DNA from 2 places in the Hydrogenophaga atypica genome. Region 2 is predicted to be linked to the other one. Evidence: predicted binding sites of a transcription regulator. Region 2 holds the regulator's gene; the other holds the start of a gene.
The links. Region 2 encodes NrdR, which represses ribonucleotide reductase genes. Its sites were predicted from a motif close to CACNANATNTNGTG; they were not measured.
Positions count from the first base shown of each region.

Region 1: ACFQPB_RS02610 (ribonucleoside-diphosphate reductase subunit alpha) is a predicted target of NrdR. The motif match lies at 5,908-5,921, and genes of this name have one in related genera.

Region 1 covers NZ_JBHTCA010000002.1:41,873-52,622, forward strand. The annotation lists gene ffh (signal recognition particle protein) at 1-787, opposite strand, end outside; gene ACFQPB_RS02585 (cytochrome C assembly family protein) at 866-1,657, shown strand; gene ACFQPB_RS02590 (PP0621 family protein) at 1,654-1,899, shown strand; gene ACFQPB_RS02595 (sensor histidine kinase) at 1,909-3,624, shown strand; gene ACFQPB_RS02600 (sigma-54-dependent transcriptional regulator) at 3,627-5,096, shown strand; gene ampD (1,6-anhydro-N-acetylmuramyl-L-alanine amidase AmpD) at 5,086-5,649, shown strand; gene ACFQPB_RS02610 (ribonucleoside-diphosphate reductase subunit alpha) at 6,012-8,909, shown strand; gene ACFQPB_RS02615 (ribonucleotide-diphosphate reductase subunit beta) at 9,064-10,290, shown strand; gene ACFQPB_RS02620 (histone) at 10,501-10,750, shown strand, end outside.
Region 2 covers NZ_JBHTCA010000008.1:13,906-24,655, reverse strand. The annotation lists gene ACFQPB_RS12605 (hypothetical protein) at 1-544, opposite strand, end outside; gene ACFQPB_RS12600 (PilW family protein) at 529-1,239, opposite strand; gene ACFQPB_RS12595 (type IV pilin protein) at 1,202-1,645, opposite strand; gene ACFQPB_RS12590 (GspH/FimT family pseudopilin) at 1,642-2,238, opposite strand; gene nrdR (transcriptional regulator NrdR) at 2,329-2,778, opposite strand; gene glyA (serine hydroxymethyltransferase) at 2,781-4,025, opposite strand; ZMP/ZTP riboswitch at 4,077-4,205, opposite strand; gene ACFQPB_RS12575 (lytic transglycosylase domain-containing protein) at 4,255-5,121, opposite strand; gene ACFQPB_RS12570 (hypothetical protein) at 5,965-6,261, shown strand; gene ACFQPB_RS12565 (DUF4212 domain-containing protein) at 6,331-6,609, shown strand; gene ACFQPB_RS12560 (sodium:solute symporter family protein) at 6,613-8,742, shown strand; gene rpsF (30S ribosomal protein S6) at 8,897-9,262, shown strand; gene priB (primosomal replication protein N) at 9,286-9,573, shown strand; gene rpsR (30S ribosomal protein S18) at 9,586-9,867, shown strand; gene rplI (50S ribosomal protein L9) at 9,882-10,334, shown strand; gene ACFQPB_RS12535 (NAD(P)/FAD-dependent oxidoreductase) at 10,410-10,750, opposite strand, start outside.

The DNA.
Region 1 (10,750 bases), on a different contig from region 2:
GCACCGACAGCGCCGCGCCACCCCGCGAATCGCCGTCCATCTTGGTGAGGATGATGCCGGTCAGCGGCAGCGCTTCCTTGAAGGCCTTGGCGGTGTTGATCGCATCCTGACCCTGCATGGCATCCACCACAAACAGCGTCTCCACCGGGTTGAGCGTGGCGTGCAGCTGCTTGATTTCAAGCATCAGCGCTTCGTCGATGGCCAAGCGGCCGGCGGTGTCCACCAGCAGCACGTCGAAATGGCGTTTGCGCGCGTAATCCAGCGCGGCGTGGGCGATGTCCACCGGTTTTTGGTCTGGCGTGCTGGGGAACCACTCGGCGCCCGCCTGTTTGGTCACGGTTTTGAGCTGCTCGATGGCCGCCGGGCGGTAGACGTCGCCCGAAACGGTCAGCACCTTTTTCTTGCGCTTCTCGATCAGGTGTTTGGCCAGCTTGGCGGTGGTGGTGGTTTTGCCGGCGCCTTGCAGGCCTGCCATCAGGATGACCGCCGGCGGCTGGGCAGCGAGGTTGATGTCGGCCACGCCCTGGCCCATGGTGGCGGCCAGCTCGCGGTTGACCACGCTCACCAGCACCTGACCCGGCGTGAGCGAGCCCACCACCTCCTGGCCCAGCGCCTTCTCTTTCACGCGGGCCACAAAATCGCGCACCACCGGCAGGGCCACGTCGGCCTCCAACAGGGCCAGGCGCACCTCGCGCATCATGTCGGCCACGTTGGCTTCGGTGATGCGGGCCTGGCCGCGCATTTCCTTGACGATGCGTGAGAGTTTTTCGGAGAGGGCTGAGGCCATGATGAAAACCGGTTGGAAAGCCGCCTGCGGGCGGCAGCGGCGCCGCGTCGGGTGGGACGGGACCGTTAAACTGTGCGGATGATTTTAGCCGCGAGCCCCTGGTGGAACACCGCGCTGGCCCTGGCGGCCGCGCTGGGCTATGCCGCGCTGGCCCTGGGACGCCTGCGCTGGCAGGCCCCTGCACAGCGGACCCTGATGAGCGCCACATGGCTGCTGCACGCGGCGGCCCTGATCGCCGGCTTCAGCGCCGATCCGCCCAAATTCGGCTTTGCACCGGCCTTGTCGGTCACCGCGTGGCTGGTGTTGGCGGTCTATGCCGTGGAAACCTGGGTCTACCCGCGCTTGCAATCCACCCTGGCGCTGGCCGGCCTGGGCACGTTGGCGGTGCTGCTGGCCTGGGTGTTTCCCGGCAGCGACCAGCACAACCTGCCCACCCAGTGGCTGCCGGTGCACTGGGCACTGGGCGTGGCCTCCTACGCCATGTTTGCGCTGGCCGTGTTCCACGCCTGGCTGATGCGCCGGGCCGAACAGGCCATGCGCACCGGCCGCGATGCCTCGCCTGGTCTGCCCCTGCTGGCACTGGAAGGCCTCACCTTCCGTTTTGTGGGTGCGGGTTTTGTGCTGCTGAGCGCCACGTTGCTGGTCGGCGGCTGGTTTGCCCACGAGCTCACCGGCGGCTGGGTTTGGAACCACAAGACCGTGTTTTCGCTGCTGGCCTGGCTGACCACCGCCGTGCTGTTGTGGGGCCGTTGGCGCCTGGGTTGGCGTGGCCGCACCGCCGTGCGCGTGTTGTACGCGGGCGCGGGTCTGCTGCTGCTGGGTTACGTGGGGTCGCGCTTCGTGCTCGAAGTGTTGCTGCAACGCGCATGAAGTTCGTGCTGGTCATCCTGGTGGTGCTGGCCGGCGTCTGGCTGTGGCGGCGCAACCGCGCCGAAGAAGCCCGCGACGAGCCGCCCGCGCCTCAGGCGCCCATGCCGCCGCCAGCAGCACAGCCCCCGGCCGAGATGGTGTCTTGTGCGCACTGTGGCCTGCACCTCCCGGCCCTGGACGCTGTGGCAGGCGCGCGAGGCACCTACTGCAGTCAGGACCACCTGCGTCAACACGAGGCATGAGGCCCTGACATGAACCGAACCGATGCGGCATCGACCTTCGTGCCCAGCTGGTTCCAGCCGTCCGACCACGGTGCACAGGCACCCGGCGACACCCACGCTCAGTCCTTCAACCGCCTGTGGACCGCTTTCATGCAGGCCCGGGTGCTGGTGGCAGTGGTGTTGCTGGGGCTGCAGGCCTGGGTCAACACCATGGCTGGCAGCAGCACGCCCTGGCTGGTGGGGCTGACGGCCGCCTACCTCGTGTCCACCCTGGCCTCGTTGCGGTGGGCGCCACGCAGCGATGGTGGGCGCCGGGTCGATCTGCGCTGGATCTGGACGTTGGTCATCGACATCACGGCCTTCGGCTGCCTGCAGTTTTTCCAGCAAGGCAACTTCAACTACACGCCGCTGTTTGTGCTGCCTTTGCTGCTGGCATCGGTGCTGGGCACGCTGTTGTTGAGCCTGGCCACCGCAGCAGCTGTCACGCTGTTCCTGCTGTTCGACACGGGCTGGAACCTGCTGTCCAGTGGCGCCGAATCGACCACCCGGCTGTTGCAGACCGGGCTGACCGGCACCGGCTTTTTTCTGGTCGCGCTGCTGGCCAACCAGCTGGCACTGCGCCTGGCGCGCGAGGAGGCGCTGGCCCAGAGCAGCCAGCGTGCCGCGCGCACGCAAGCACGGGTGAACGAACTGGTGATCGAGGGCTTGTCCGAGGGGGTGTTGGTGATTGACCAGCAAGGCCGCGCACGGCATGCCAACCCGGCCGCCGAAGCCATGTTGCACACCGAAGGCGTCCCGGTGGACGCGTCGAACGCCGTCGATCTGGGCAGTCCACAAGCCTGGCAGGCCGTTCTGCAACTGGTGCAGCGCACCTTTGCCACCGGCACCGCCATGGAGGAGGAGGTGCGGCTTGACCTCGGCCAGGGTGTCAACCGCAAGCTGCTCGCGCGCACCCACCTGACTGGGCAACATGGCGAGGCCTCCGAGCACCTGTGCGTGGTCTTTCTGGAAGACCTGCGCGAGATGGAAGCGCGTGTGCGCACCGAAAAACTGGCGGCCATGGGCCGCATGTCGGCCGCCGTGGCGCACGAAATTCGCAACCCGCTGGCGGCCATCTCGCAGGCCAACGCCCTGCTCGACGAAGAGCTGCAGGCGCCCACCCAACGCCGGCTCACGGCCATGATCGGACAGAACGCGCAACGGCTGGCCCGCATCGTGGACGATGTGCTCAACGTGGCGCGGCTGGAGCCCGGCATGGCATCGACGGGCCAGGGCCCGGCCCTGCCGCTGGATCTGCACACCCACACCATCACCCACGACTGGGCACAACAAAATGGCTGCCAGCCGCTGGTGGAGGTGCGCGCACACTGCCCACAGGTACATGTGGGCTTCGACCCCGAGCACCTGCGGCGCCTGCTGGTCAACCTGCTGGACAACGCCTTGCGCTACGCCAGCGGCACGCCCGCCTGCATTCTGGTGAGCACCGTGCCGGTGGGCTTGCACCGGGTGCGCCTGAGCGTGTGGAGCGACGGCCAACCGCTGGATGCGGGCGTGCGCCGCCACCTGTTTGAGCCCTTCTTTTCCTCCGAGAGCCGCAGCAGCGGGTTGGGCTTGTACATTTGCCGTGAACTGTGCGAGCGTTATGGTGCCCACATCAGCTACCAGCGCAGCCTGCTGGAGCAACGCGATGGCAATGAATTTGCCGTCGATCTGCCGCGCCTGAACCGCCTCGCGCCCCAAGCCTGACCATGTCCACCACCCCGCCCTTCGAGATTCTGGTCGTCGATGACGAGCCCGATCTGCGCACCCTCTACGAGCTCACGCTGCTGCGCGAGGGCTACCGGGTGGAAGCCGCTCAGGACCTGCGCGAGGCACGCGCCGCCCTCGAAGGCCGGCGCTTTCACGCCATCATCACCGACATGCGCCTGCCGGACGGCCAGGGCATCGAGCTGCTGCGCGAAATCAGCCGGGCCCAGCGCAACGAGCGCGCCATCGTCATCACCGCCCACGGTTCGGCCGAAAACGCGGTGGAAGCCCTGAAATGCGGCGCCTTCGACTACCTGACCAAACCGGTGGACCTCAAGCAGTTCCGCAGCGTGGTGGCCTCGGCCCTGCAGAGCATGCCGGGCAGCGGTCCGCTGGCCACACGGGGGGCCAGCGCCGTGCCGTCACCGGACGCAAGCGGCGCACCGCCGCTGGCCCGCATCGTGGGCGTGTCGGCACCCATGGTGGCGGTGCGCCAGCGCATCGAGCGGGTGGCGCGCAGCATGGCACCGGTGCTGGTGCAGGGCGAGTCGGGCACCGGCAAAGAGCTGGTCGCGCGCGCCCTGCACGGTTGCAGCCACCGCGCCAGCGGCCCATTTGTGGCGGTCAACTGCGGCGCCATTCCCGAGTCGCTCATCGAGGCCGAATTTTTTGGTGTGCGCAAAGGCGCCTTCACCGGCGCATCACAAGACCGCGAAGGCTACTTCCAGGCGGCCCACGGCGGCACGCTGTTTCTGGACGAAATCGGTGATCTGCCGCTGGCCATGCAGGCCAAGCTGCTGCGCGTGGTGCAGGAGCGCCAGGTGCGCGCACTGGGCGCCGTGCAGGAAGACAACATCGACGTGCGCCTGGTCAGTGCCACGCACAAAGATCTGGCCGCTGAGGTCAAGGCCGGTCACTTCCGCCAAGACCTGTTCTACCGGCTCAACGTGATCGAGGTGCGCATGCCTGCCCTGCGCGAACGACGCGAAGACCTGCCCCAGCTGGTGCAGGCGCTGCTGCGCCGCATCTGCACCGAGTCGGGCCAGCACCTGCCCCTGTTGGACCCGCTGGCCCAGGACTGGCTGAACCACCATCCGCTGCCCGGCAACGTGCGCGAGCTGGAGAACCTGCTGCACCGCGCGCTGGCCCTGTGCGACGGACAGATCATCACCCTGAACGACCTCAGCGACGGGGCCGGCGAATGGGCCGAGACACCGACGCCTGACGCCCCACCAACGGCCAGCGACGAGGCCCTGCCCGAGGCCGCAGCGCCGCCCGCCGCCGCACCGTCGGACCTGCAGGCTTTTCTGGACCAGCAGGAACGCGAGGTGCTGGTGCGTGCGCTGCGTGAGGCCAACTACAACCGCACGTTGGCCGCCACCCGCCTGGGCCTGAACCTGCGGCAAATCCGCTACCGCATCCAGCGCCTGCAAATTCCCATGCCCAAAGACGCCGTGGACCATGACGAGTGAGGTGGCGCCCCACTGGCTGCCGGGGGTGCGCCACGTGCCGTCGCCCAACTTCGGCCCCCGACCCGACCCGACCGACATCTCGCTGATCGTGGTGCACTCGATCAGCCTGCCACCGGGCTGTTTTGGTGGCGGCGAAATCGAAGCCCTGTTCTGCAACCGGCTGGATTGGGACGCCCACCCCTATTTCCAGACCATCAGGGGCATGGAGGTGTCGGCCCACTTCCTGGTCCGGCGCAACGGTGAGGTGGTCCAGTTTGTGGCCTGCGACCAGCGCGCGTGGCACGCCGGCCGCTCGCACTGGGCGGGACGCGACAACTGCAACGATTTCTCCATCGGCATCGAGCTCGAAGGGCTGGAAGGTGGCCTGTTTGAGCCCGCGCAATACGGCGCACTGGTCGACCTGTGCCAGCGCCTGGCCCGGCGTTACCCCGTGCGCGCGGTGGCCGGCCACGAACACGTGGCCCCCGGTCGCAAGGCCGACCCAGGCGCCGGCTTTGACTGGGCCCAGCTGCAAAACCGGCTGGCGTGGCCGGCCCGGTGTTTTCCCCAATAGCGGCAGCCCCGACCTGGAAAGGCCCGCGCAGCCCCCACGCACCGAAGGCCACCCAAAGCCCAAGCACGGTGCGGGGTACAGCGGCAAATGGCGCTCCAAGGCCCGTGGCAAGCCGTTTCCAACACGCACACAGGCTTGGCCATTGGCGCCCACAGGCCCGCGCAGAAACAGCCGTTTTTTCTCGCCGAAGCGCGTCTTTTTTTGCCTATTGAAAACTGGGTCGATACACTACCTGTAGTGGCTTGTCGGAAGTTGACACACTAGCTATAGTGCCTTCCGAGATTCTCGACCACGCCGAACATCCGCCGCTGAGACACCCCCATCGACAGCGCCAGGCCCAACAACATCCCAAGAGGAAGCCCATGCAGATCACCGAATCCAGCCCCACCCACGCGTCCCTGGCCGCCCAGCCTGCGGCGACCCAGGCAAGCCGCGCTCAAAGCGCAGACGCGCTGTCGCATTACCAGATCATCCGCCGCAATGGCGCGGTGGTGCCGTTTGCGCCCAACAAGATCGCGGTGGCGCTGATGAAGGCTTTCCTGGCGGTGCATGGCACCCAGGGCGCCGCTTCGGCCAGCGTGCGTGAAGACGTGGACCAGCTCACGCAGGCCGTGGTGCGCGCGCTCATGCGTTCGCGCCCCAGCGGTGGCACCTTCCACATCGAAGACGTGCAAGACCAGGTGGAACTGGGCCTGATGCGCAGCGGCCACCACGAAGTGGCGCGTGCCTATGTGCTGTACCGCGAGCGCCGCGCGCAAGAACGCGCCCAGCAAGGCGTGCCCGCTGCCGCTGCCGCACCACAACTGCACGTCACCGATGGCGGCCAGCGCGTGCCGCTGGACATGGGCCACCTGCAAACCCTCATCGCCGGTGCCTGCGCCAACCTGGGCGCTGACGTGAAGCCCGAGCCCATCGTCACCGAAACCCTGCGCAACCTGTACGACGGCGTGCCGCTGGAAGAGGTGCACAAGGCCTCCATCCTGGCGGCCCGCACCCTGATCGAAAAAGACCCCGACTACACCTACGCCACCGCGCGCCTGCTGCTGCACACCATCGTCAAGGAGGTGTTGGGCGAAGAGGTGTTGCCTGCCGACATGGCCGCGCGCTACGCCGACTACTTCCCCGGTTTCATCAAGAAGGGCGTGGAAAACGAACTGCTCGACGAAAAGCTGCTGCAGTTCGACCTCAAGCGCCTGGGCGCCGCCCTCAAGGCCGAGCGCGACCAGGGCTTTGATTACCTGGGCCTGCAAACCCTGTACGACCGCTACTTCTTGCACGTGCGCAAGACCCGCATCGAGCTGCCACAGGCTTTCTTCATGCGCGTGGCCATGGGCTTGGCGCTCAACGAAATCGACCGCGAAGCGCGCGCCATCGAGTTCTACGAGGTGCTGTCCTCGTTCGACTTCATGTCGTCCACCCCCACGCTGTTCAACAGCGGCACGCTGCGCTCGCAACTCTCCAGCTGCTACCTGACCACGGTGCCCGACGACCTCGACGGCATCTACGAGTCCATCAAGGAAAACGCGCTGCTGAGCAAGTTTGCCGGTGGCCTGGGCAACGACTGGACCCGTGTGCGCGCCCTGGGCTCCCACATCAAGGGCACCAACGGCGAATCGCAGGGCGTGGTGCCCTTCCTCAAGGTGGTCAACGACACCGCCGTGGCCGTGAACCAAGGTGGCAAACGCAAGGGTGCCGTGTGCACCTACCTGGAAACCTGGCACCTGGACATCGAAGAATTCCTGGAGCTGCGCAAGAACACCGGCGACGACCGCCGCCGCACCCACGACATGAACACGGCGAACTGGATTCCCGACCTGTTCATGAAACGCGTGATGGAAAAAGGCATGTGGAGCCTGTTCTCGCCCAACGACGTGCCCGATCTGCACGACCTGTTCGGCACCGCCTTTGAAAAGGCCTATGTGGCCTACGAAGAAAAGGCCGCGCGCGGCGAGATCAAGCCCTACCGCCAGGTGCCTGCGTCTGACCTGTGGCGCAAGATGCTCTCGATGCTGTTCGAGACCGGCCACCCCTGGATCACCTTCAAGGACGCCTGCAACGTGCGCAGCCCGCAGCAGCACGTGGGCGTGGTGCACTCGTCCAACCTGTGCACCGAAATCACGCTCAACACCAGCGACACGGAAACCGCCGTCTGCAACCTGGGCTCGGTCAACCTGGCCCAACACCTGAAGGACGGCCAGATCGATCAGGACAAGCTCAAGCGCACCATCGCCACCGCGATGCGCATGCTGGACAACGTGATCGACATCAACTACTACGCGGTCAAGAAGGCGCGCGACTCCAACCTGCGCCACCGTCCTGTGGGCCTGGGCATCATGGGATTCCAGGACGCGCTGTACCAGCTGCGTGTGCCTTACGCATCGGAGGCAGCAGTGGAATTTGCCGACCGCTCCATGGAAGCCGTGTGCTACCACGCCTACTGGGCATCGACCGAGCTGGCCAAGGAGCGGGGCAAGTACAGCAGCTACAAGGGCTCGCTGTGGGACCGTGGCATCCTGCCGCTGGACTCGCTGAACCTGCTGGCCGAACAGCGCGGTGGTTACGTCGAAACCGACAGCTCTGCCACGTTGGACTGGGATGCGCTGCGCGTCAAAATCGCACAGGACGGTATGCGCAACTCCAACTGCGTGGCCATTGCGCCCACCGCCACCATCTCCAACATCATTGGTGTGGACGCGTCCATCGAGCCGTCCTTCGGCAACCTCTCGGTCAAGTCCAACCTGTCGGGCGAGTTCACCGTCATCAACGGCTACCTGGTCAAGGACTTGAAGCGCCTGGGCCTGTGGGACGACGTGATGGTGATGGACCTCAAACACTTCGACGGCTCGCTGCTGCCCATCGACCGTGTGCCACAAGACATCAAAGCTTTGTACGCCACCGCTTTTGAAGTCGACACACACTGGCTGGTGGAAGCCGCCGCACGCCGCCAGAAGTGGATCGACCAGGCGCAATCGCTCAACATCTACATGGCCGGCGCCTCGGGCAAGAAGCTCGACGACACCTACAAGCTGGCCTGGCTGCGTGGCCTCAAAACCACCTACTACCTGCGCACCCGCAGCGCCACCCACGTGGAGAAATCCACCGGTCGCACGGGGCAGCTCAATGCGGTGCCCATGGGGGGTTCTGGTGGCGCGCACAACGCGATGGCGGCATCCAACGTGGCAGCCCCTGTGGCTGTGGTGGCGGCCACCGACGTGACCTTCTCGGCCATCGACGACGCGGGCTGCGAAGCCTGCCAGTGACATGACTCAAGGCACGGCACATGTGGTCACTCAGGTGTCGCATGTGCTTGTGCCTTTTTTCGATGCACCCACACAACAAACACGCGCGATGGATCGAGATGCCGCTTTGCTTTTCGATTCGCAGCTTTGATAATTCGCACACTTGGAAACCGATATGCTGACCTGGGACGACGAAGTCACGCCCTCACCGCAACGCACCCACACGCCGCCGGCATCGAACAGCCCCAGCGGTGTGACCGCCTCGCCGTCTCTGGCGATGCACACCCCCTCTCCCGCCTCCGCTTCGCTGGCCGCCGCACAGGCTTCGGCCCACGCGCAGGCACTGGCCCAAGCGGCCGTTGCCCCGCGCAGCGCACACGCCGGTGGCCGCGTCTCGGCCGCCGACAAACGCATCATCAACGGCCAGACCGACGTCAACCAGCTGGTGCCCTTCAAGTACAAGTGGGCCTGGGAAAAATACCTCGCCACCTGTGCCAACCACTGGATGCCACAAGAGGTCAACATGTCGCGTGACATCGCGACCTGGAAGGACCCCAACGGTCTGAGCGAAGACGAGCGCCGCATCGTCAAGCGCAATCTCGGCTTCTTCGTCACCGCCGACTCGCTGGCCGCCAACAACATCGTGTTGGGCACCTACCGCCACATCACCGCGCCCGAGTGCCGCCAGTTTCTGCTGCGCCAGGCCTTTGAAGAAGCCATCCACACCCACGCCTACCAGTACATCGTCGAGTCGCTGGGCCTGGACGAAGGCGAGATCTTCAACGCCTACAACGAAGTTGCCTCGATCCGCGACAAGGACCAGTTCCTGATCCCCTTCATCGAGGCGATCATGGACCCGTCCTTCAAGACCGGCACGCCCGAAAACGACCAGACGCTGCTGAAGTCGCTGATCGTTTTTGCCTGCCTGATGGAAGGCCTGTTCTTCTACGTCGGCTTCACGCAGATCCTGGCCCTGGGCCGCCAGAACAAGATGACCGGTGCCGCCGAGCAGTACCAGTACATCCTGCGCGACGAGTCCATGCACTGCAACTTCGGCATCGACCTGATCAACCAGCTCAAGCTGGAGAACCCGCACCTGTGGACGGCCGAGTTCAAGGCCGAGATCAAGGCGCTGTTCGAGAAGGCGGTCGAGTTGGAGTACCGCTACGCCGAGGACACCATGCCACGTGGCGTGCTGGGCCTCAACGCCTCCATGTTCAAGGGCTACCTGCGCTACATCGCCAACCGGCGCGCCACGCAGATTGGCCTCGAAGCCCTGTTCCCCAACGAAGAGAATCCGTTCCCCTGGATGAGCGAGATGATCGACCTCAAGAAGGAACGCAACTTCTTCGAAACCCGTGTGATCGAGTACCAATCGGGCGGCGCCCTGTCCTGGGACTGACCGGACAAGACCACGCCTTCTTCACATGCGGCCTTCATTTTCAAAACCCGACCAACACGCTGTGGCAACGCCGCGCGCGGGTTTTGTCTCCCCATTCAACGCGCTGGGCACCACAAGTGGCATGCATCCACCGGCTCCCAACCCGCTGAATCGCTGCACGTCCATCCTGGGGCGTGTGGTGCACTGTGCAACTTGATCAAGGAGAACAACATGGCAACTGCGAAAAAAGCTGCGGCAAAGAAAGCCGCTCCGGCGAAGAAAGCCGCTCCGGCCAAGAAGGCGGCAGCGCCTGCGAAGAAGGCCGCTCCGGCCAAGAAGGCGGCAGCTCCGGCGAAGAAGGCCGCTCCGGCCAAGAAGGCGGCGGCTCCGGCGAAGAAGGCCGCTCCGGCCAAGAAGGCGGCGGCTCCGGCGAAGAAGGCCGCTCCAGCCAAGAAGGCGGCAGCTCCGGCGAAGAAGGCCG
Region 2 (10,750 bases):
GCAGCGCGACGGACAGCCACGCACGCGCGTCCGTGTCCAGTTGGTTCGGGGCGGCCTGGTCGCAGGGGGCGGTGTCTGGGGCGCAGCCCAGCGCCTGGGCGCGGACGGTGCCCGTGCCTGTTTCTGGCGCCAGGCGCACCACAAAACGCGCGGCTGAGTCGTCGGCCCAGGTCTGGTTGTTGTTTGGACAGGCGCAGTCGAGCGAGCCACCGGGCAGGCGGCAGCCTGCGCTCGCCCCGGGCACCGTGCTGGTGGGCAGGTGGTTCGCGCGGAAGTCGGTGCCTGCTGCGACCAGCGTGGCGGGTTCGCATTGCGCGTCAAGGTGGCCGGGGTGGTTGAGTCGGTCCTGCATCCAGCTCAGGCCTGCCTCCGCAGACTCGACGGCAACCGCAGCTCGCCATTGGTTGGAAGCACTTTGGTGCGCCAGCAAAAGGTGGCGGTTCAGATAGAGGACAACCACCAGCGCGATCAGCAGCAGCATGGCGATCACCCCCAACACACCTGCGCCGCGCTGGGGGCGGCGGGTGGTCAAGTGCCTGGGCATGTGCCGCTCCATTGGTCGTTGCGCACGTGGACGGTGGTGCGAACCTCGCGTTGCAGTGATGGGTCGGTGGTGGCTTGGGCCCGCAGGACAATGTCGTAGCGCCGGATGGCCAGCGTGGGGCAGGTGTTCGGCGTGTCCGGCGACCCACACGCTTGCGGACAAAGGGCCGCGAGCGACACGTGGGTGTCGGTGGGCGTGATCGCCAATTGGGTGATGCGCACGACGGCGGGATCGGTCAGCTCCTGTTGGCCCGAGCCGCCGAGTGCCAGTGTCAACTTGTGGTCTGTTTGGGCAAACGCTGCGCTCAGCGGATCGCTGCCGGGCAGGTCGAAGCTGTAGCGAACGCGGCGAAAGAGGCCGTCCAGCGAGGCGTCGTCCAGCTCGATGGCGCCGTGTGGGTTGGTGTCGGCATCCGAGGTGGTGGATGCCTCCCAGTGGCCGGCCCGGCGCAGGTCGCGCGCCAAGAGGTCGGCGGCAGCGCGCAAATCATGTCCCAGCCTGGCTTCCAGCAGCAACCGCCGGCTGGTCTGGAGTTCGGTCAGAAACAGGGCGAGGGCACCGCCGGCCACCACCAACCCCAGCGCCATGCCCACCAGCAACTCCACCAGGGTCAGGCCCGTTTGCCAGCGCTGCGACCGGTGCCGTGTGTGGCGTGCTTCAGCTTGGCCAGCAATGAGAGGTGGTGTCTTCGCCACGGTGGTCGCTCGCGGTGCGCAGCTGTTGTTGGCCGTGCTGGCCGAGCTGCAGCAGGGCGCAGCGGGTGTCGGCACGTTGCGGGCCTGTGGCACGGGCGATGGCCATGAATTGGCTGTGGCTGTGGGATTCATGGGTCTCAAGCTCGATCTGGTAGTAGCGTCCCGGGCCGCTGGTGGATTCAAGTCCCAGGTCGGCAAGTGAGTCGGCATAGCGGGTGTGTGTGGCTCGCCAGCGGTCCTGGGCTTGTGCCACGGCCGAGAGGGCACTGAAGGCCTCGCTGCGGCGGGCGCGCAGCACGTGGTCTCGGTACGAGGGGTAGGCCAGGGTGCCGAGGATGCCGACCACCGCCAGGGTGATCAGCATCTCCACCAGCGTGAAGCCGCGCCCCATGTCGGGCCGGCTCATGTGGTGCAGGCAGGCCAGCCCGGCAGGCTGCCCTGTGGGCTGCAGCTGCGGGTGCGGCCCAGCTTGTTGGCCACTTCGTGGAGGGTTTGGCCGTTGGGGCCGCTGAACACGATCACCGGGGTGGGCGTGACCGTCCCATGCAACGGGCCGAGACGGAAGATTTGGCTCACGCTTTTGGGTTGCATTGCGATGTGCCGCTCGGCCGGAAGGTGTTCGCTGACCAACAGACGCGCCGGTGCCGTGCATTGGGCTGTCGCCGCCTTGCAGCCGCAGGCGGTTTCAGGGCCGGTGAAGACGATGTAGCAGCTGCCGCTGGCATCGCTGGCAAACCGGATGGAAACCGTTTGCCCCGAACGCATCGCGTGGCTGCGCGCCCACTGGAAGTGCTGGCGGTAGGTTTCGGCGGCGCTTTCGAGCCGCTTTTGCAGCAGGTGTGATTGCCAAGTGGGGAGGGCGATGAACGCCAACAAACACAGCAGGAAAACGGTGATCAGGGTTTCGATCAAGGTGACACCACGTGTGTGGTGCCGACCCCGTGTCCAGATGCCGGCATCGGGCACCTGGCCGCACTTTTTCAGGCCTTGTTGTTCCATGTGTCCTCCCCTCGATGGAGAGGAAGCCTAAAACAAAAGTCTGAAAGACACACTCAAGAATTGTGTCGTCTTGGAGGGAGGGACGCCGTTCTACTTGCGAACTTCGTCCACCAGGTTCTTGAATTCGTCGATGTCCTCAAAGCTGCGGTAGACGCTGGCAAAGCGGATGTAGGCCACCTTGTCCAGCTTCTTGAGTTCGCGCATCACCATTTCGCCCAGGCGGTGCGAGGGGATTTCGCGCTGCCCGAGGTTGAGCAGCTTTTCCTCGATGCGTTCTATGGCGCTGTCCACCTGCTCCATGCTGACCGGGCGTTTGCGCAGCGCCAGCGCCAGGCTGGCGCGCAGTTTGGCCGGTTCGTAGTCGATGCGCCGACCGTCCTTCTTCACGACGGCCGGAAAGCTGACCTCGGGCCGCTCGTAGGTGGTGAAACGCTTTTCACAGGCGCCGCACTGGCGCCGACGCCGGATGAAACCCCCGTCCTCGGCCACACGCGTCTCGACCACCTGGGTCTCGGCATGGCCGCAGAACGGGCACTTCATGATCAGCGGTAGACGGGGAAGCGGGCGGTCAGGGCGTTGACCTTGGCGCGCACGGCCTCGATGTTGGCCGGGTCACGGGGGTTGTCCAGCACGTCGGCGATCAAGTTGGCCGTGATGCGGGCTTCCTCATCCTTGAAGCCGCGCGTGGTCATGGCGGGGGTACCGATGCGCACGCCGCTGGTGACCATGGGCTTTTCCGGGTCGTTGGGAATCGCGTTCTTGTTGATGGTCATGTGCGCGCTGCCCAGCACGGCTTCGGCTTCCTTGCCGGTGATGCCCTTGGCGCGGAGGTCGACCAGCATGACGTGGCTCTCGGTGCGGCCACTGACGATGCGCAGGCCACGCTGGGTCAGGGTTTCGGCCACGATCTGGGCGTTCTTGGCCACCTGTTGCTGGTAGACCTTGAAGTCGGGTTGCAGCGCTTCCTTGAAGGCCACGGCCTTGGCTGCGATCACGTGCATCAGCGGACCACCCTGCAGGCCGGGGAAGATGGCGCTGTTGATGGCCTTCTCGTGCTCGGCCTTCATCAGAATGATGCCGCCACGCGGGCCGCGCAGGCTCTTGTGGGTGGTGGAGGTCACCACGTCGGCATGGGGCACCGGGTTGGGGTAGACGCCAGCGGCGATCAGGCCGGCGTAGTGGGCCATGTCCACCATGAAGATGGCGCCGATTTCCTTGGCGATCTTGGCGAAGCGCTCGAAGTCGATGCGCAAGCTGTAGGCCGAAGCGCCCGCCACGATCAGCTTGGGCTTGTGCTCACGGGCCTTGGCTTCCATCGCGTCGTAGTCGATGGCTTCGTTTTTGTCGAGGCCGTAGCTGACCACGTTGAACCACTTGCCCGACATGTTCAGCGGCATGCCATGGGTGAGGTGGCCGCCTTCGGCCAGGCTCATGCCCATGATGGTGTCGCCCGGCTTCAGGAAGGCCAGGAACACAGCCTCATTGGCGGAGGCGCCGCAGTGCGGCTGCACGTTGGCGGCGTCGGCGCCAAACAGTTGCTTGACGCGGTCGATGGCCAACTGTTCGGCGATGTCCACGTACTCGCAACCACCGTAGTAGCGGCGGCCGGGGTAGCCTTCGGCGTATTTGTTGGTGAGCTGGGTGCCCTGAGCGGCCATCACGGCAGGCGAAGCGTAGTTTTCGCTCGCGATCAGCTCGATGTGGTGTTCCTGGCGGGCGTTTTCCAGCTGGATGGCCTTGAACAGCTCGGGGTCGGTTTGTTCGATGAGGATGTTGCGGTCGTACATGGTGTGGCAGTCAGGCGAGATGATTCCCTGTGCGGCAACACAAGCGCCGACAGGGGCTGCCCAGGCGAACGGCTGAACGCCAGGGGTGTTGACCCGCAGGCGGTGCGCTTCCCAGTGGTGTCCCACGTCAGCACAACAACCTGTGGGGTTGCCGGCCTATCGCCAGTTGCGCACGGAGCAGAGTTTATCAGGCGCCGCCGTCAGCTATCGGCGCAGGCCGACGCCGGTTTCAAGACTTGTTGATCGTTGCCGCTAGATCAGCGGCCGCCTCGGTGTCGGTGCGTGTGGGCAGCGGTGCAGGGGGCGCGAGGTCGATGTTGTCGGTGGGGGTGCTGCGAGGCGGTGTGCGAACCGGCGCCGGAGCCGGGCGCCCCAGTGCCACGCTTTGTATGCGCTGCGTTTCCGCCAGCACCTTGTCGATGTAGTCGCTGCCGTCGCTGCTGACGGCGCCGACATAAAGGCGCAGCCCGCCCTCGACCGAGCCGCTCAGCCGGACGTATTCGCTGAGGACCTGGGCGCCCACGCGCAGGTTGGTCACGGGGTCAAAGGCGGCCAATTTGCCACCAAAGCCGGCGTATTTGTCGGTGTGCACGCGGGTCATCACCTGCATCAGACCTTGAGCCCCCACCGAGCTTTGAGCAAACGGGTTGAAGCTGGACTCCACGGCCATGACCGCGAGCAACAAGCTGGGGTCCAGCTTGATTTTTTTGCCGAGTTCAAACGCCTCGGCCACCAAGGCGCTCAGCGGTTCTGGTGCCACGCGGTACTTTCGGCTCAGCCACAGGGCCACCTTGGCCTGCTCCGAGGGCAGTTCGTGGGTGTGCAGTGCGGTGGCACGGTCAACGGCGGTCGGGTCGGCCGTCAAGGCAATCACGGCGCCGCCGTTTTGGCGCTCCAGCAGCCAGCCGAGGAGTTTTTCCTCGGCAGCGGTGCGCAGGTCGGCACGGAAGGTGAGGGTCATCAAACCCACGGCCAAGACCATGCCCAGCAGCGCAAGGCTGTTGTGGGTGATGTCAAAAAAGCCACGTGTGACGTCGTCTGCGAACGTTCGCAGGCTGTTGAGGGTGGCACGGGGCCAGGATGTTTGCGCTGTCATAGCACGCTCCTTGTCGGGTGCCTTTCGGGTGCTGATTTGCAGCCGAGAGGACTTTGAAAGGGGGTCGCCATCGGCTGCGATAGGTCGCTTCAGACCTGGGAGCCAACTTAGCCGGGGTCGGCAGCGGTCGCGGGTTTACCCTAGGCTGGGCAAACGGGGCGAATCTTAGTGCCTGTTAAATGTCTCGTCAAGAATTTAAAAGTAAATCTTAAGACAAAAAATCATCTATGGAAGCGAGGCTCTTTTGCGTATGGATGTGCGCTTCGCGATTGAAAAAATGAACTGGGGCGTCGCCGTGGGTTCGCGATAAGCTTGTGTCGCCCACCCGATGGTGGGCGCCCACCCGCGAAGCAGTTCGGCTGCATCTCCGGTGGTTTTCAGGGGCAATCCGTTGCCCCATGGCAGGTGCGACATCCAACTCCGCCCGCCAAAACCCAACGGCATGGGCCTGTGGCCCGCCGTCGGCCCCGGTGGCTTTGGTCACCGGGGTTTTTCGTTTGTGTTTCGCGCTTTCAGGACCCCAGCAGACCGGCGCTCATGCGCAGGCGGGTGATACGGGCGAGAGTTTCTGCAATGACGGCGATGACGTTGTGAACGAATGACATGGTGGTTCCTTGGTTGGGCGCAGCGTGCGGGTCGCTTGCCGCGCAGGTGATGAGGCGCTTGGTGAGCACAAAATCAAGGGTAAACCCTAGGTGTAGTGTAGGTGGTCTGTCCAGATTGATCGAAAAAATAAGTATTAACCCTTATTTTTTGCTGGTGATTGACGTCGCAAGCGTCTCTGCGGTGTGCTGTTGCAGGCGAGGCGCGGGGAAGGGGTAAAACGGACGAAAGGTTGGCGCAATGCTCACGGTGGTGGTTCTGCTCAAGTTGTGTGTGGAGATTGCGCTGCTCGCGCTGGCAGGGCAGTGGGTGCTGATGCGGCTGCTGGGTAGCCGTTCAGGCGACAACGTGGTCTATGGCTTGCTGCAAGTGGTCACCAGCCCGGTGGTGGGGCTGGTGAGCAGGCTGTTTTCAGGCGGGGCAAACGCCCGGCGCGACATGCGGTTCGCCGCCTTGTTGGTGTTCCTTCTGTGGTGTGGCGCCACAGTGGCAAAGCTGTGGTTGTGTCTTGGGCTGGGGGTTGCGGGGTGCCGCTGAGTGCTGCAATGCATGGGCATCTTGCGTTACGCTCGCTGGCATGAGTGCCATTCACCAGAGTGCCGTTTGATGCCGCCACCCTCCCCACAGGCCCTGCCGGATGTGCTGGCGCGCTACTGGCGCAACAACCTCGCGGTGACCGCCGTCCTGCTCGCCGTCTGGTTTGGCGTGACGTTTGTGGTCAGCTACTTCGCCCGAGAACTCAGCTTCACGTTTTTTGGCTGGCCGTTCAGCTTCTGGGTGGCGGCGCAAGGGGCACTCATTGTGTACGTGCTCATCGTGGGTGGATATGCGTGGTTCATGAACCGCGCTGACTTCGCGCACGGTGTGGCCGAAGCGCAGGAGTGAGGGGTGGCAGCGGGCACGGGGTCCTCATCAGCCGAGCAGGTGGCCGGACGGCGCTTCAAGCAGCAGTTGAACAGGGTGTACGCCTGGTACACGGCGGGTTTTCTGTGTTTTGTGGTGTTGCTGGCGGTGCTCGAACAGATGGGCTTGCCGCGCCAGTGGATCGGCTTCATCTTTCTTTTTTCCACCATCGCGCTGTACGCAGGCATTGGCCTGTTGAGCCGCACCACGGATGCCACGGAGTATTACGTGGCAGGGCGTCGTGTGCCCGCCATGTACAACGGCATGGCCACCGGCTCCGACTGGATGTCGGCCGCCTCCTTCATCGGACTCGCTGGAACCCTTTACTTGACGGGTTACAACGGTCTGGCCTTCATCATGGGCTGGACAGGTGGCTACTGCCTGGTGGCCTTGTTGCTGGCCCCTTACCTGCGCAAGTTTGGCCAGTTCACCATCCCTGACTTTCTGGGAGAACGTTACGGTGGCAATGTCCCGCGGCTGCTGGGTATTTGTGCGGCCATTTTGTGTTCGTTCATCTACGTTGTGGCCCAGATCTATGGTGTGGGTCTGATTGCTTCCCACCTGATGGGGGTGGCGTTCGAGCTCGGGGTGTTCCTTGGTTTGGGGGGCATTCTGGTGTGCTCGTTTTTGGGGGGCATGCGTGCCGTGACCTGGACCCAGGTGGCCCAGTATGTGGTGTTGATCGTTGCCTACCTGTTGCCGGTGGTCTGGTTGTCGGTCAAACAGACCGGGGTCCCGGTGCCGCAGATTGCCTACGGCTACCAGTTGGAAAAGGTGTCGGCGCGAGAGACCGTACTCGCCACCGACCCCAAGGAAATCGAGGTGAGGCAGCTGTTTGAGGCCAAAGCCCAGGCCTTGAGCGAAAAACTCCAGAACCCGGCGGCAGCGCTGGCCGCCGACAAGGCCCGCATGGAAGCGAAGTTGACCCAGTTGCGCAACCGCGATGCCGATCTGGTCGAGGTGGCGGCTGCCGAACGTGCGCTCGCGGCCCTGCCGTCCGATGCCAATTCGGCGCGCGCTCTGTGGCAGCGCGAACTGGCGGCCGCCCGCGACAAATCGCTGCCGCTCAATGGCATGCCACCCCATGCGCAACAGTACGCGGGCGACCCTGACGGCAGCCCGCAGGAGCGCGTGGAGTTCGACCATTCGCGGCGCAACTTCCTGGCGCTGGTGTTTTGCCTCATGGTTGGCACGGCGGCCTTGCCCCACATCCTGATGCGCTACTACACCGTGCCCAGTGTGCGGCAAGCCCGGACGTCGGTGACCTGGTCACTGGTGTTCATCGTGTTGCTGTACTTCACGGCACCGGCGCTGGCCGTGCTGGTCAAGTTCGAGGTGTTCAACGTGATGGTGGGCATGCCTTTTGAGCAACTCCCGGGCTGGGTGGCGGCCTGGAACAAGGTCGATCCCGCCCTGCTGTCCATCACCGACGTCAACCGCGATGGGCTGCTGCAGCTCAACGAAATCAGCATCGGTGGCGATATCGTGGTGCTGGCCATGCCGGAAATCGCGGGATTGCCCTACGTGATTTCGGGCCTGGTGGCAGCCGGCGGCCTGGCCGCAGCGTTGTCCACCGCCGACGGCTTGCTGCTGACCATCGCCAGCTCGCTCTCCCACGACCTGTACTACAAGATGATCGACCCCAGCGCCTCCACGGCCCGTCGCGTCACCATCTCCAAGGTGCTGCTGCTCATCGTGGCGCTGGCTGCGGCGTACGTGGCGGCCCAGAAACCTGCCGACATCCTGTTTCTCGTGTCCGCCGCATTCTCCATCGCGGCGGCGGCCTTTTTCCCAGCGCTGGTGCTGGGTATTTTTTGGAAGCGCGCAACGGGCATCGCCGCATCGGTGGGCATGGTCGCCGGACTGGGTGTGACCTTCTACTACATGGTGACCACACAACCCTGGTTGCGCAGCGTTTTTGGCGTGACCCGACCCATTGAGCTGTGGTGGGGCATACAACCCATTTCGGCCGGGTTGTTTGGGGTTCCCGTCGGTTTTGCGGTGATCTTGCTGCTGAGCCTCGTCACGCCCAAACCATCGGCCAAAACACTGGCGTTTGTCGATCGTGTGCGTTATCCCCGTTTGCGCAGCGACCTGGATCGCGGGCCGGATTGAACGCCTGGACACTGCCCTGATTTGGCTGGCTGGGGAAAATTGGTTAGAATCGTGGGCTTTCCCTTGCCGCACCCCGTCTGACGCCGGGGGCAGCTTTCCCTTACCGCACTCCGTCTGACGCCGGAGGCGGGTGTTCAATCCAAAAGGAGTGTCCATGCGTCATTACGAAATCGTTCTGCTGATCCACCCGGATCAAAGCGAACAAGTCCCCGCCATGCTGGAGCGTTACAAAGGCATGATCACCAACGGTGGTGGCAAGATCCACCGTGTGGAAGACTGGGGCCGCCGCCAACTGGCGTACCAGATCAACAAGCTGTCGAAGGCGCACTACCTGTGCGTGAACATCGAAGCCGACCAAGCTGTGATGGCTGAACTGGAACACGCGTTCAAGTTCAACGATGCCGTGCTGCGTCACCTGACCGTCCTCAAGAAGAAGGCTGACACCGGCCCGTCTTCCATGATGAAGTCCGTCGAGCGCGAAGAGGCCCGCAAGTCCGCTCAGCAGGAGACCGCAGCGTAAATGGCCGTGATGGTCGTTGCCCGTTGAACCATTTGCGCCTGACGGCGGTGGTGGTGCAGGTCGATAGCCTGCGCTACACCCCAGCCGGTGTGCCCGCTCTCAATCTGGTGCTCGAACACCAATCAGAGGTGCTGGAGATGGGACTCAAACGGCAAGTCAGTCTGATCCTCAAGGCCGTGGCCTTTGGGGGCGACGCGCAGGCACTGGGCCAATTGGCCCTGAACACCGCGCTCGAATTCGACGGCTTTCTGACGACCGCACGCAACCACAAAGGCGTTGTGTTCCACATTCAAGCATTCAAAGAACCTTAAGGAAGCTCCATCATGGCTGCACCCAAGCGTTTCAATAAAGACAAGCGCCCCAAGCGCAACACCCAGTCGCTGCTGTTCAAGCGCAAGCGTTTCTGCCGCTTCACCGTGGCTGGCGTGGAAGAAGTCGACTACAAGGACGTTGATGTCCTGCGTGACTTCATCGCCGAAAACGGCAAGATCATCCCCGCCCGCCTGACGGGTACCCGCGCGATTTACCAGCGCCAGGTCAACACCGCCATCAAACGGGCGCGCTTCCTGGCCATGCTGCCGTACTCCGACCAGCACCGCGTGTAAGAAGGAGCCTCAACATGCAAATCATTCTGCTCGACAAAGTGGTCAACCTCGGTGCCCTCGGCGATATCGTCAAGGTCAAGGACGGCTACGCCCGCAACTTCCTGATCCCCACGGGCCGTGCCCGCCGCGCCACCCAGAACGCCATTGCCGAGTTCGAAGCACGCCGTGCCGAACTCGAAAAGGTGGCTGCCGCCAAGCTGGCCGAAGCCCAGGCGCTGGGCGAGAAGCTGGGCGGTTTGACCGTCAAGCTGTCGCAAAAAGCCGGCGTTGATGGTCGCCTGTTCGGCTCCGTCACCAACCACGACGTGTCGGAAGAGCTGACGAAGCAAGGCTTTGCCGTTGCCAAGTCGCAAGTCCGCATGCCCAACGGCCCCCTGAAGGCTGTGGGCGACTACACCGTCAGTGTGTCTCTGCACACCGATGTGAACGTCGAAGTGAGTGTGAGCGTGCTGGGCGAAACCGCCTGAGCTCTTGCGCTCCCAACAAAAAACCGCCTTCGGGCGGTTTTTTGTTGGGCGGATGCCGCCAAAAGCGGCGCGGCCTCAATCAAACACGGGGGATTCCACGCCCAACACCTTGTGCAGCTTGGGGCTGGTGGTGGTGTACTGCAGGAAGACCTTCTTCTCGGGGAAGATGAAGGGAACGGCGCCGAAGGCGGCCAGGGCACATTCGTGGAAACCGCTCAGGATGAGCTTTTTCTTGCCCGGGTAGGTGTTGATGTCGCCCACGGCGAAGATGCCGGGGATGCTGGTCGAGAACTTCTCGGTGTCCACCACCAGTTGCTTGCGCTCGATCTCCAGGCCCCACTCGGCGATCGGCCCCAGCTTCGGGCTCAGGCCGAAGAACACCAGCATCATGTCCATGGGCACAACGCGGGTCACGC